One region of the Micromonospora sp. CNZ295 genome, then DNA from elsewhere that is predicted to be linked to it. Evidence: riboswitches for the same ligand, from Rfam matches in the RefSeq annotation. Region 1 holds a riboswitch; each other region holds the start of a gene.
The links. A riboswitch is a leader RNA that binds a small molecule or an ion and turns the genes downstream of it on or off. The one in region 1 is predicted to bind S-adenosylmethionine.
Positions count from the first base shown of each region.

Region 1 (4,510 bases):
GCCTCGACTGACCGCCGCCCCGGTCGGCGTCCCCGGCCCGACCGGGGACGTCGACCGGGCGACTAGAGGACCTGGGAGAGGAACCGCCGCAGCCGCGGGTGCCCGGCGGCTTCGAAGATCGCCGCCGGCGCGCCGGACTCCAGCACGACGCCCCGGTCCATGAACGCGACGGTGTCGGCCACCTCGCGGGCGAACCCCATCTCGTGGGTGACCACCACCATCGTCATGCCGCCCGCGGACAGCTCCGCCATCAGCGACAGCACACCCTTGACCAGCTCCGGGTCGAGCGCCGAGGTGGCCTCGTCGAAGAGCATCACCTGCGGTGCCAGCGCCAGCGCCCGCGCGATGGCGACCCGCTGCTGCTGGCCGCCGGACAGCTGCGCCGGCCGGGCGTCGGCCTTGGCGGCCAGCCCCACCCGGTCCAGCTGGTGCCGGGCCACCGCCACCGCCTCATCCTCGGGCAGCCCGCGGATCCGTCGCAGCGCGAGCGTCACGTTGCGCAGCACGCTCATGTGCGGGAAGAGGTTGAACTGCTGGAACACCATCCCGACCCGCTGCCGCAGCCGGTCCGGGTCGTCGGTGAGTACGCTGCGGCCGTCGAGCAGCACGTCGCCGCGGTCCGGCTCGATCAGCCGGTTGATCGTCCGCAGCAGCGTCGACTTGCCCGAGCCGGACGGGCCGATCACGCACGCGGTCGCCCCGCTGGGCACCTCCAGGTCGACGCCCCGCAGCACCCGGTTCGCCCCGAACGCGAGATGCACGTCCCGGACGCTCACGCTGACCGACGCGCTCATCGCGGGCCCCCTTCCACCGCGCCGGCGAGCGCGAGATCGTCGTCCTCGTCGTCGGGTGGCCCGGCCGCCCGGCCGTGCCGCAGCCGGCGGTCGATCGCGTTGACCGCGTGGGTCAGCGGCACCGTCAGCGCCAGGTAGAACAGGCCGGCCAGCAGCAGCGCCGACTGGTTGCCGGTGTTCGCCGCGTAGTCCTGCCCGATCCGGAACAGCTCCCGCTGGCTGGCCAGCAGGCCGAGGAAGTAGACCAGGCTGGAGTCCTTGATCAGCGCGATGAGCTGGTTCACCCAGGCGGGCAGCACCCGGCGGACCCCCTGCGGGATGATCACCACCCGCATCGCCTCGCCCCAGGAGAGCCCCAACGCCCGGGCGCCTTCCAGCTGCGCGGTCTCCACCGACTGGATGCCGGAGCGGAAGATCTCCCCGATGTACGCCGCCGCGATCAGCGACAGCGCCAGGATGCCCAGCGGATAGGGGTTCGGGCCCCAGACCTGCATGCCCAGCGGCGCCAGGCCCACACCGATCAGCAGGATGGTCGCCGCCGCCGGCAGGCCGCGGAAGACGTCCGTGTAGACCCGGGCCGGCCAGCGCAACCATCGGGTACGCGAGATACCGGCGACCGCGAGCAGCATGCCGAGCACCGAACCGATCAGGGCCGCGGAGACCGCCAGGATCAGCGTGTTGGGCAGCCCGACGGTGAGCATGTCGGGCAGCGCCTCGCGCATCGACTCCCAGTCGAAGAAGGTCTCCCACAACGTCCGTAGCGGGTCCACGATGCACCTCCGGTGTTAAGAAGGGCCCCTTCACCTCGCCCGGCGTTGCGAAGGGGCCCTTCCTGCGGGTTCAGCGGGCGCCGCTGCCGGGCCTGAAGTCAGCCGGGATCGGGCGGCCGGGGTAGTACTGCTCCTGGAGCCGCTGCCAGGTGCCGTCGGCGATCACCTCGTCGAGAGCCTTGTCCAGCGCCTCGCGGAGCGCGTCGTTGCCCTTGGCGAACGCGTACGCGGTCGGGGCCGGGCTGAGCAGCTTCGCCGCCACCTTGATCTTGCTGCTGTTGTCCGCGGCGAACTTGTCGCCGATCTCGGCCGGGGCGATCCAGGCGTCGGCCGTACCGGCCTTGAGCTGGTTGGCCGCGGCGTTGTAGTCCGGCACCCGCACCGGGTCGAGCTGGTTGCCGGTGGCGTAGTCGTCCTGGACGGTGCCCTGCACGACCACCACCCGCTTGCCGGCGAGCTGGTCGAAGCTGGTGATCGACGAGCCGGCCGGCACGTCGAGTCCGAAGTAGCCGAAGTCGTAGCCGTTGCCGAAGTCGACGGTCTTCCTCCGCGCCTCGGTGATGGTGATCGACGAGCTGCCCACATCGAACTTGCGGTTGGCGACCTGGGACAGCAGAGCCGAGAAGTCGGTGCCCACGAACTCGACCTTCAGGCCGAGCTTGTCGGCCGCGGCCACCAGCAGGTCGTTGTCGAAGCCGGTGAACTCGCCGTCCTTGAGGTAGACGTTCGGCGGCGCGTCGGTGAGTGTGCCGGCGCGCAGCACACCCGGCTGGAGCAGGTTGTACGGGTTGTCGGCGCGGTCGTCCGCGCCGCCGCACGCGGTCAGCGTGGCGGCGCCGAGGACGGCGGCGACGGCGAGAGTGGCGGCCCGGGTCAGGGTGGAACGGAATCGCACAGGTGCCTCCGAGAGGTACGGGCGCGCACGGACGTGCGGCGCCGACGGTGCGCCCGGTGGGCGTACCGCTGGGGTGGATCAGACGGAAGGGGGATTCGGCGCGGTCAGCGACACGCGTCGGTGCAGACCCGCATCAGGTCGACATGGCGGCGCCGGGTCAGGACCAACGGCGGGGCGACGATGCGGACGTACACGGCTCTCCTCCAAGGTCTGTGCTGACCTGGGGTGCCAGGCCACGCTTGCGCCGGAGCCCTGCTCCGGTGCCTGGTCCTCACCCGGGGCACCCCTACGTGGACGAGGGTTGCCGGCCAGCAAGCCGGGGCTTCGCGCTGGCGCTCATGACCTGGGCCGAGGTTAGCAGCGCGGGCCGGTGGGCTGTCCAGCCGGTATGACCACCCTCACGTGCGGCCTCACCTGCGGATTCGTCACTCCTCGATCGCCCCGCCGATGCGGCGCAGGTGGGCGCGGAAGGTGTAGCCGGGATCGGCGTCGCGGCGGGCCAGGTACTCGGCGAACGCGGTCTGCTCGCGCAGTGTCTCGCCGGCGCGGATCCGCTGCGCCTGCACCCGCTCGGTGCGGTGGATCCGCTCCGCCGCCGCCAGCACCTCCTCGCCCCGTACCGCCGGCACGAACAGCACCCCGTCGTCGTCGGCCAGCACGAGGTCGTCGACATCGACCCGGTGCGCGCCGAAGCGGGCACTGCTGAGCGACTCCGGCTCCCGCGGGTCGACCCGGGTCGGGCCCGCCGGCAGGGCGCCGTAGCTGAAGACGGGAACGCCGATCTCCACCAGCTCCGGCGTGTCCCGGTGCAGCCCCCACACCACCAGGCCGGCGACGCCGACCGCGGCGGCCTCCAGCACCGCCAGGTCACCCACGCACGCCTCGTCGGTCCGGCCGCCGTTGTCGATCACCAGCACGTCACCGGACGCCGCGTGCCCGTACGCCTCGAGGAACACGTCCACGCTGCCGTGGTGGCGCACCGGCAGCACCCGCCCGGCGAGCCGCTGGCCGGGAACCACCGGCCGGATCCCGGCCGGCGCCACCCGCAGCGGCACCCCCAGCCGGACGCAGGCGTCGGCCACCAGGGGCGTGGACAGGTCGGTGAAGCGCTCCCGCATGGGTCCTCCCGGTCGTCGGAACGGCGCCCACATCGTAGGAACGGACAGCGGCGGGCCGGCCAGGTCCAATGGTCGGCCGCTGGCCTCCGCCGGCTCCTCGGCAGGTGGCAGGGGGCGCGGTGAGGTGTGGGCCGGCGCAGCGGGGGTAGTCGCGCGGTCGGAGACCTGGGGAGGACTCGTGGACTCGTACCCGGCGGTGGAGGCGCACGGGCTGATCGGTGACCTGCAGACCGCGGCGTTGGTGGCGATGGACGGCACGATCGACTGGTTCTGCGCCCCGCGGTTCGACTCCCCGAGCCTCTTCGCCGGCCTGCTGGACCGCCACCGCGGCGGCTACTTCCGGGCCACCCCGGACGGCGTCGACTACACGTGCAAACAGCTCTACCTGCCCGGCACCCCGATCCTGATCACCCGCTTCCTCAGCGCGGACGGGGTGGGTGAGCTCATCGACTTCATGCCCGTCGCCGGGGATCGCGCCAGCGACCGGCACCGGCTGGTCCGGATGCTGCGCGTGGTCCGGGGCACCATGCGGTTCCGCGTCGACTGCCAGCCCCGGTTCAACTACGGCCGCGACCCGCAGAAACTCGAGGTCCACCCGGAGGGCTACGTCTTCCGGAGCCCGACCTTCTCGCTCACCGTGAACCGGGTCAGTTTCGCCGACCGGTTGACCGACCGACACGAGGAGACCCGGACCGACGACGGGATCTGCCTGGTGGCCACCCTGCGCGAGGGCGAGGCCGGGGGCGTCGTCCTGGAGACCGGGACCGCGCCCGACCCGCCGCGCCGGGTCAGCCCGGACGAGGCGGACGACCTGCTCGTGCGGACCCGCGACTGGTGGCGGAACTGGCTCGCCGGCTCGCGGTACACCGGCCGGTGGCGCGAGATGGTCGAGCGGTCGGCGATGACGCTCAAGCTCATGACGTACGCGCCGAC
Region 1 covers NZ_SHKZ01000001.1:4,185,476-4,189,985, forward strand. The annotation lists gene EV376_RS19580 (VOC family protein) at 1-11, shown strand, start outside; gene EV376_RS19585 (amino acid ABC transporter ATP-binding protein) at 63-794, opposite strand; gene EV376_RS19590 (amino acid ABC transporter permease) at 791-1,564, opposite strand; gene EV376_RS19595 (ABC transporter substrate-binding protein) at 1,635-2,459, opposite strand; SAM riboswitch class IV at 2,690-2,803, opposite strand; gene EV376_RS19600 (RraA family protein) at 2,885-3,577, opposite strand; gene EV376_RS19605 (glycoside hydrolase family 15 protein) at 3,756-4,510, shown strand, end outside.

Region 2 (4,510 bases), 3.6 Mb from region 1:
CGCCGGCCTCCGGGTCGTCAGCGGCACGGCGGACCGCGGCCAACTCCCGCCGGGCCCGGACCGACTCACGACCCGACTCGTACGCGCGACGGAACCGTCCACGCATCCGCTCGAAGCGGCTCAAGCGCACCTCCTGACGAAGTAGCGGTACCGGCACGGTCAGGTCGGACAGGATACGCCCGTTCCCGCCACCGTAGGCCAGATCCGCCACACGAATGCCCCCGCCCCCGCGACCGTAACCACGGCCGGGCCGCCGGGGCGGGACACGGTAGCGTCTTCCGCGTGACCGCCGACAAGAATCTCGACTCCGGCCTGCCGATCCGGCTGCTGCACGACCGGGTGCTGGTACGCATGGAGGGAAGCGAGGGTGAGCGCCGCTCCACCGCCGGCATCGTGATCCCGGCGACCGCCGCCGTCGGCAAGCGGCTGGCCTGGGCCACCGCCGTCGGGGTGGGCCCGAGTGTCCGCTCCATCGTCTCCGGCGACCGGGTGCTCTTCGATCCCGACGACCGCTCCGAGGTCGAGCTGCACGGCCGGGAGTACGTGCTGCTCCGCGAGCGCGACGTGCACGCCGTCGCCGCGCAACGCGTGGAGCCCGACTCGACGGGTCTCTACCTGTAGGGCCGTTTGCGCCGCTCCCTCCCGGGAAGCCAGCCGCACCAGGGGCCCTGGGGAGGGACGATGCCGGAGCTGATCAAGAAGTTGCTCTTCTGGGGCTTCATCGCGTTCCTGATCTACTTCATGGCGTTCCGCCCCGAGGGTGCCGCCGAGATGTTCAAGGCGATCGGCGCCGGCCTGGTAGCGATCTTCCAGGGTTTCGGTGACTTCCTGACCGGCCTCACCGCCTGACCGCCATCGGCCGCGGGCCCGGCGCGGGTCGTGACCGGTGGACCCCGGCGACCCGCGGCGCTGCGAACCGACGTCAGTACCGGCCGGGCGGCCAGGGGGCCGGCGGGCGGAGACCGGGCCAGCCGGGCGGCGGGCCGTAGCCGGGCGGGAACGCGGGCGGCGGTGGCGGGGCGAGCACGACCGGGATCGGGACCACCGGCTCGTCCGGCGCCTCCACCGGCCGCTGCGAGCCGTCCGGGAACCGCAGGTGGTAGCGGTGCCCGTCCCAGACGCCGACCGGGGCGTACGGGTCACGGCCGACGAAGAACGCGCGGTAGCCGCTGATCATCTCCAACAGGTGGCGCTCCTCGGCGGCGGCCCGCTCCCGGTCCTTGGGGCGGCTGTCCAGCCCACGCCGCATGCCGTCGCGCAGCAACGCGAGCCGGGTCGCGGCGAACTGGTACCCCCGCATCGCCTTCAGGCCGGCGTCGCCGCCGACCCGCTTGGCCCACGCCCGCGCCGCGTGCCGTCGCCCGAGGCTGCTCAGCGCCGCCACCTCGGGCGGGGTGAGCCACCCGGCGCGGACGTAGTCCGGGAGGGTGCGCTCGGTGAGCCGGCCCTCCCAGGACCGCAGCCAGACGGCCAGCCCGACCATGCCGAAGAAGATCGGCACCATGACACCGAGGAACCCGTAGAGCAGGATCAGCGGCTGGCCGGTGGCCTGCGTGAGCGTCGGCAGCAGGTTCCACGTGCCGTGCAGCATCATCGCCAGCAGCAGACCCGCGACCGGCGCCAGCACCCGCACCCGACGGTCGGCGGTACGGGCGGCGATGCCCAGCCCCACCCCGGTCATCGAGGTGAACAGCGGGTGGGCGAACCCGAAGAGCAGGATGCGCACGATGAAGATGGCGATGACCTGCTGCGTGCCGGTCGCCGGGCCGTACTGCTCGACACCGGTCCGGTAGCCGTAACCGCCCAGGTAGAGGATGTTCTCCACCATCGCGAAGCCGATCGCGGAGAGCCCGCAGTAGACCAGGGCGTCGGTGATCCCGGAGATCTCCCGGCGCCGGAAGATCAGCAGCAGGATCGGCCCGAGCGCCTTGGTCAGCTCCTCGATGAACGGCGCGACAAGCACGGCCGTGAGCGCGACGGGCAGGCTCAGCCGCTCGAAGACGCCGGCAGCGAAGCCGTTGACCGTCAGCGAGGCGGCCGTCGAGACGAACGCGCCCCACGCGAAGCAGAAGATCAGGTACTTCAGCGGCTCCGGCTCGTACCGGTCGAGCCACAGGAAACAGGCCACCAGCACCGGAACCGGAAGGATCGCCGCGATCACGCCGACCAGCAGTGCCTCACCGCCGAGGCTCTCGCCGAGTCGCCACACCATGAAGACGGCGCAGGCGGCGATCAGCAGGACCACCCCGCCGAGCACCAGGTAGCGGACCCAGCTCGTACGGCGTACCGGCATCCGGGGGCTGGCCGACGGGTCGGCGGCGGTCGGCGACGGCGGCAGGGGCACGCCGGGCGGGGTGTCGGCCATGACGTCAGCGTAGTCACCGCCGGCCCGCCGGGACGGCCGCACCACGGCCCGCTATGCTGCGGGCAGGTCACGAGCGCCAGCGTCAAGCCCCGGCTTGCTGGCCGGCAACCCTCGTCGAGGTTCGCGGTGGGGTGCCCCGGGTGATGACCGGGCCCGGCCCGATCCGCGCGCCGGGCAAGCGCGGACCCCGCCCGTGTGCCCACCGGGGTCCCTGGCCCCGGAGGCGCCGCAGATGACGCTCACTCTCCTACCCCCACCGGCGACGTCGCTCGCCCAGGCCGGACCGCTCGACGTGCTCGGCGTACCGGGTCAGGTCAACCTGGACTACGCGGCCACCGCGCCGTGCGCGCGGGCCGCCGCCGACGCGGTGGCCGAGCTGCTCCCCTGGTACGCGAGCGTGCACCGGGGCGCGGGTGCGCTGTCGCGGCGCTGCACGCTGGCGTACGAGCGGGCCCGCCAGGCGGTCGGCGACTTCTTCGGCGCCCGGCCGGACGACCACGTGGTCTTCACCCGGAACACCACGGACGCGCTGAACCTGCTGGCCCGGGCACTGCCGGCCGGCGGCACGGTGGTGACCTTCGGCGGCGAGCACCACGCCAACCTGCTGCCCTGGCCGCGCGGCTCGGTCCGGCTGCCGGTGCCGGATGCCCCGGCCGGCGCCGTCCGCGCGCTCGACGCCGCCCTCGGCGAACTGCGCCGGGGCGGCGGTCCCGGCCGCGAGCTGCCGGTGCTGGTCGCGGTGACCGGTGCGAGCAACGTGACCGGCGAACGCTGGCCGGTGGCCGAGCTGGCCCGGGTCGCCCGCCGGCACCGGGCCCGGATCGTAGTGGACGCCGCGCAGCTCGCCCCGCACGCTCCCGTCGACGTCCGCACCCTCGACGTCGACTACCTGGCCGCCTCCGGGCACAAGCTGTACGCGCCGTTCGGCGCGGGTGTGCTCATCGGGCGGGCCGACTGGCTGGACGCGGCGCCGCCCTACCTCGCCGGCGGCGGGGCGACCAGCCATGTCGGCGCCGCCACCCACGACGTCCGCTGGGCGACCGGGCCGGCCCGGCACGAGGCCGGAACGCCGAACCTGTTCGGCGCGGTGGCCCTCGCCGCGGTCTGCGACGCCCTGGCCGCCGCCGACCGGGTGGCGTTGCACGACGCCGAGCAGGCGTTGCTGGGCCGGTTGCGCGACGGCCTCCGGGCGCTGCCGCACGTGGTCGAGCTGCGCACGTTCGGCCCCGACGCGCCACGGGTGGGGATCGTCTCGTTCGTGGTGGCCGGTCGGGACTCGGCCGAGGTGGCGGCCGGCCTCGCCCGGCACCAGCAGATCGGCGTACGCGACGGCCTGTTCTGCGCCCACCCGCTCGCCCGGCGGCTGCTCGCCGAGGCGGCCGCGCGTGCCGGCCGGCGGGACCTGCCGGCGACGGCGCTGCGCGCCAGCATCGGGCTGGGCAGCACGGCGGACCACGTGGACCGGCTGGTGACGGCGCTCGCCGCGCTCGGCTGACGGGCGGTCAGCCGACCGGCGGTGCGGTGGGCGGCTTGGCTGTGCCGTTCCGCTCGGCCGACGCCCCGGCCCCGTCCGGCTCGCCGAAGGACCGGCGAACCCAGCGGTTCGCCTCGTCCTGCGCGATGCCGGAGGCGACCAGCAGGTCGCTGGCCGTGGTACGCACCTGCGCGATCACGACGCTGCCGGAGAAGCCCACCCCCTCCTCGTACGCCCGACCGGCCTCGCTGACCGCCCGCAGCGACCGCTCGCGGGCCTTCTCCGCCTCCGCTCCCGCGGCGAACTCCTGCTTGAGCAGCCGTACCGACTCGGCGAGGTGCGCCACCGCGTCCGGCATCGGGTCCGGGATCGCCTCCTCGTCCTCGACGAGCGTGACGGCCCGCCGGACCAGCGTGCCGCTGTTGCGCATGGCCCGGTCGATCGGGTCGGCCGCCTCGGCGTAGTGGGAGAGTTCGTTACGCCGGTGCCAGCGCGCGGGCGAGAGCGTCGCGGTCTCCTTGGCGCCCTCGATCGCCTCGCCGAACGTGGCCAGCTCCTCCTTGTTGTCGCGCAACCGCTCCAGTGCGCCCTGCAACTTGTCCCGGTCCCGTTCCCGCAGCCCCTCGGCGGCCATGTCGAGCTGGGCGGCGAGCAGGTCCAGCGCCGGGCGG
Region 2 covers NZ_SHKZ01000001.1:630,725-635,234, forward strand. The annotation lists gene EV376_RS02955 (AI-2E family transporter) at 1-124, opposite strand, end outside; gene EV376_RS02960 (GroES family chaperonin) at 283-621, shown strand; gene EV376_RS30045 (hypothetical protein) at 682-849, shown strand; gene EV376_RS02965 (PrsW family intramembrane metalloprotease) at 923-2,410, opposite strand; SAM riboswitch class IV at 2,431-2,552, shown strand; gene EV376_RS02970 (aminotransferase class V-fold PLP-dependent enzyme) at 2,598-3,860, shown strand; gene EV376_RS02975 (FUSC family protein) at 3,868-4,510, opposite strand, start outside.
Region 2: linked by a shared signal. The riboswitch ahead of EV376_RS02970 (aminotransferase class V-fold PLP-dependent enzyme) and the one ahead of EV376_RS19595 (ABC transporter substrate-binding protein) in region 1 are both predicted to bind S-adenosylmethionine.

Region 3 (4,510 bases), 3.5 Mb from region 1:
GTACGCCAGGAGCGCGCGACCCGCGCCCCGGCGCCGGTGCTCGGGGTGGACGGCCAGCGTGATGCTGGCGTTGTCGGTGTTGTCGAGCTGCGGCAACCGCAGTTCGAGATGGCCGGCGGCCACGCCGTCGAGCCGGGCGAGGGCGCGGAGCACGGTGAGGCCCGGCATCGGGTTGGCCGCGTACGCCGCGAACTGGTCCCGGGTCTGGTTCGGGAAATCGGGCTGGTCGGCGGCGGTCGCCGCGAACGCGACCCGGTGCGCCTCGTCGATCGCGGCCGGGTCGGCGGCGTCGTACGGCGTGACGGCGATGCTCATGGCTTCGAGCGTGCGCGGAAAACGCGATCGGGGCCAGCGGTTTTCCGCCGGCCCCGATCGGACGTTGGTCGGGAGGGACGATCGCACAACGCCTCCGGCGCTGGGTCGAAAGAACAAGGTCTTCGGCGACACGCCCTCCCGCACGGAGCATCTTGCGCTGCCCGATTGCCGACGTCAAGTCCTTCACCGCGCGTTTTCCGCACTGAGCGCGAAATGCCGACTACCGTCCGGATCTCCCACCCCACCCCCTCCCACGCCGTCGACCATGAAGTTACAGCCGGGGAAAGCGCTTTCGAGCGCTAATAGTTCATGATCAACCGTGGGTGGGCGGGGGTGGGGGTTCAGGACAGGAGGCCGGCGTCTCGGGCGGCGCGTAGGGAGGGCTTGATGCGGTGGGTGGGGCCGACCTGGCTCGCGACGGCGTCCAGCGTCTTCAGGCCCTCGCCCGTGTTGAACACGACCGTCTCGGCGGCCGGGTCGAGGCGGCCGGACTCGACGAGCTTGCGCAGCGCGGCGACGGTCACGCCACCCGCGGTCTCGGCGAAGACCCCGGTGGTACGGGCCAGCAGCCGGATCCCGGCGCGGATCTCCTCGTCGTCGACTTGGTCCATCCAGCCGCCGGTCCGGCGGACCGCCTCGAGGGCGTACAGGCCGGCGGCGGGGTCGCCGATGTTCAGCGACTTGGCGATCCCGGTCGGCTTGACCGGGGTGATGGTGTCGGTGCCGTCGTGCAGGGCGGTGGCGATCGGGTTGCAGCCGGTGGACTGCGCGCCGAACACCTTCCAGCCACCGGCCGGCGCCTCGACGAGCCCGATCTCGACCAGCTCGCTGAACGCCTTGTCGATCTTCGTAAGCAGCTCGCCGGAGGCCATCGGGATCACCACCTGGGCGGGGATCCGCCAGCCGAGCTGCTCGGCCACCTCGTAGCCGAGCGTCTTCGACCCCTCCGCGTAGTACGGGCGCACGTTCACGTTGACGAACGCGGTGTCCTCGAACTCGTCGGTCTCCACCAGCTCCCCGCAGAGCCGGTTCACGTCGTCGTACGACCCGTCGATCGCGACCAGGTCGCCGCCGTACACGGCGGTCGTGACCACCTTGCCCTGCTCCAGGTCGCTGGGGATGAAGACGACCGACGGGATGCCGGCCCGGGCGGCGTGCGCGGCGACCGAGTTGGCCAGGTTGCCGGTGGAGGCGCAGGCGAACCGGGTGAAGCCCAACGCCCGCGCCGCGGTCAGCGCCACCGAGACCACGCGGTCCTTGAAGGAGTGGGTCGGGTTGGCGCTGTCGTCCTTGACCCACAGTGGCGCGGTGATGCCCAGCTCGGCGGCGAGGTTCGGGGCGGCGACCAGCGGGGTGAAGCCCGGGTCGAGGGTGACCCGCGCGGCCGCGTCCTGGCCGGCGGGGAGCAGCGCGGCGTACCGCCAGATGTTCTTCGGGCCCGCCTCGATCTGCTCCCGGGTGACGGCGGCGAGGGCGGCGGTGTCGTAGTCCACCTCGAGCGGACCGAAACATTCGTAACAGGCGTGCTGGGCGGCGAGCGGGTACCGGGCCGAACAGGCGCGACAGACCAGGGCGCGGGCGGGGCTGGTGGTGGTGTCGATGCCGGACGGGACGAGCGTCGACGTCATGTCGAGAGTCCTCTCATCTTTCCCCGCTTCGCGCTCTGCGGCGGGGACGGAATTGGCACCTGCCCCGCCGGTCGCTCTGCGGTGAGCGCGCGGGGTGGTTGCCGGGGCGTCGTCGGGCCGTATCCCTCAGCCCCTCTGGATGAGGTATGTAGTTGTGCCGCCGAGTCTAAGCACCGCCAGGTGGCTGGCAACCGCCTCTTCCCACGGAGTGGCCAGATGTGACCTAGCCCGCAACCTGCCGGCCGCCCTGGTTCAGACCGGGACGGAGCGGGGCGACGGCGAATTGGCGGCGGCCGAGCGCCGGGCGGGGAGCAGGGTGTCCAACGCCCAGGTACCGGGCCCGAGCACCGCGACCAGGAAGAAGGACCAGCAGAACAGGATCGGCAGCTCGCCGTGGTTGCGCAGCGGCAGCAGCGCCTCGGGCTGGTGGACGACGAAGTACGCGTAGGCCATCGACCCGGACGCCAGCAGCGCGGCCGGCCGGGTGAGGAAGCCGACGAGCACCAGGCCGCCGCACACGACCTGGATCAGCGCCGCCCACCAGCCGGGCCACTCCCCGACGGCTACGGCCTGACCCGTGCCCCGGTTGCCGCCGAAGACGCCGAAGAGCGAAGCGAGGCCGTGGCACAGGAACAGCAGGCCGACCACCATGCGGAACAGGGACAGGACCGAACCGCCCAACCGATCAGTACGCATTCCGATACCTCCATTACGCCGGGTTGGGCATCAGGATGCGACCTTCGATTTAACAATGTCGATACATTCCCTCTTCGTGGGAACGCTCCCACGGCGCTCGTCCCGGCCACCTCGGACCGGCTAGCGGGCCACGACGGCGGGCGCGTCGACGACCGCCGCCGGATCGGCGACGGCGGTGGGCCGCGGCCCGGTCGTACCGCGGCGGGGGCGGACCGCGACGTTGGCTGCCACCAGGGCGGCGATGGTGACGGCCGCGCCGGCCAGCTCAACGGCAGCGGGCCGGTAACCGCGGGCGACCTGTACGGCGAAGGTGGTCACCGGGACCAGGTTCATGAACAGCGCCGCGTTGGCCGCGCCCAGGCGCTGCACGCCGGTGTTCCAGGCCAGCCCGGCGACCACCGCGGCGACGATCACGACGTACGCCAGTTGCGGTGCGACCGCGACGAGGTCGGCCGCGGCGGGTACGTGCTGCCAGCCGGCGAGGTCGGCCGAGGCGCTGGCGGCCAGCATGGCGAACGTGCCGGCGACCGACGTCAGCGTGGTGTAGCGGAGTGGCGTCCACTCGCCGAACCGGGTGGCGCCGTGGGTGTAGATCGCCCAGCCGAGCACCGCGCCGCTGGTCAGCAGGGCGCCCAACCCGAACTCGTCGAATCCGTCGAGCCGGCCGCGGGTGATCACCAGACCGACGCCCACCAGCGCGACCAGGGAGAGCCCGAGCAGCAGCGGCCGCGGGCGTACGCCGTCGCGGGCCCACCGGACCAGTTGGGTGACCACCGGGATGGTGGACGCGAAGAGCGCGATCTGCTGCGGGGTGGCGTACCCGAGGGCCAGGTTGGCCAGCAGGTTGAAGCCGGCGAACCCGCCGATGCCGAGCAGCGCCACCTCGGTGGCCCGACGGCCGGGACGCAGCGCGGCGGCGCCCTCCCGGATCAGCAGCAGCGCGACCAGGATCGCGGTGGCCAGCAGATAGCGGGCGGTGGTCAGGTTGAGCGCGTCGACCCGGCCCAGCGCGCTGGCCAGCACGGGGAACATCACCCCCCAGCTCAGGACGGCGAGCAGCGGAAAGGCGGCCGCGCGAGAGCGCATGGAAGCTCCTTGTTCGAGTACCGTCGAACCAACGACGCCGACCCTACGGCCTTGTTCGACGAAACTCGAACAACGGTTACACTCGTCACATGGAGCTGCACGAACCCGCGCTGGACGAGGTCCCGGTCACGGCCGTCCTGGCCGCACTGGCCGACGACGTCCGGCTCCAGATCGTGCGGGTGCTCGCCACCGGCGGTGAGCACGCCTGCGGCACGTTCGAGTTCGGCGTCTCCAAGGCCACCCGCAGCCACCACCTGAAGGTGCTACGTGAGGCCGGGTTCACCCGGACCCGGATCGCCGGCACCACCCGCTTCGTCCGGCTGCGCCGCGACGAGCTCGACCGCCGCTACCCCGGCCTGCTGGACGCGATACTCACCGAACGGGCAGGGCGGGACGCCGCCTGACGGCGCCCAGGCGATCGGAGCCGGACCAGGTGAACTGCGTCAGCGCTTGCGCTCACGGACGTAGACACCGCGCCCCTGGTGCCCCTCGACCAGACCCTCGGCGCGGAGAATGAGCATCGCCGAGCGGATGACCTGGGTCGAAACGCCGTACTTCGCGCACAGTTCGGAGATGGACGGCAGCTTGTCGCCAGGCTTCAGGTCGCCCGACCTGATCTCGTCCCGGATCTCGGTGGTGATGCGCTCGTAGAACGGTGTGACTGGCACGGTGGAGGCCCCGGGGCGGCCATGCTGGCCGCTGGCCTTCGCGACTCGCTGGGGCACGTCAACGTCCTGGACTTCGGCGAGACGACGTTGAGCGGGGAGGACCGGCAGTTCCTGCGT
Region 3 covers NZ_SHKZ01000001.1:651,305-655,814, forward strand. The annotation lists gene EV376_RS03040 (GNAT family N-acetyltransferase) at 1-315, opposite strand, end outside; gene thrC (threonine synthase) at 657-1,943, opposite strand; SAM riboswitch class I at 1,954-2,089, opposite strand; gene EV376_RS03050 (DoxX family protein) at 2,196-2,639, opposite strand; gene EV376_RS03055 (DMT family transporter) at 2,760-3,725, opposite strand; gene EV376_RS03060 (helix-turn-helix domain-containing protein) at 3,815-4,129, shown strand; gene EV376_RS03065 (winged helix-turn-helix domain-containing protein) at 4,169-4,393, opposite strand; gene EV376_RS03070 (hypothetical protein) at 4,415-4,510, shown strand, end outside.
Region 3: linked by a shared signal. The riboswitch ahead of thrC (threonine synthase) and the one ahead of EV376_RS19595 (ABC transporter substrate-binding protein) in region 1 are both predicted to bind S-adenosylmethionine.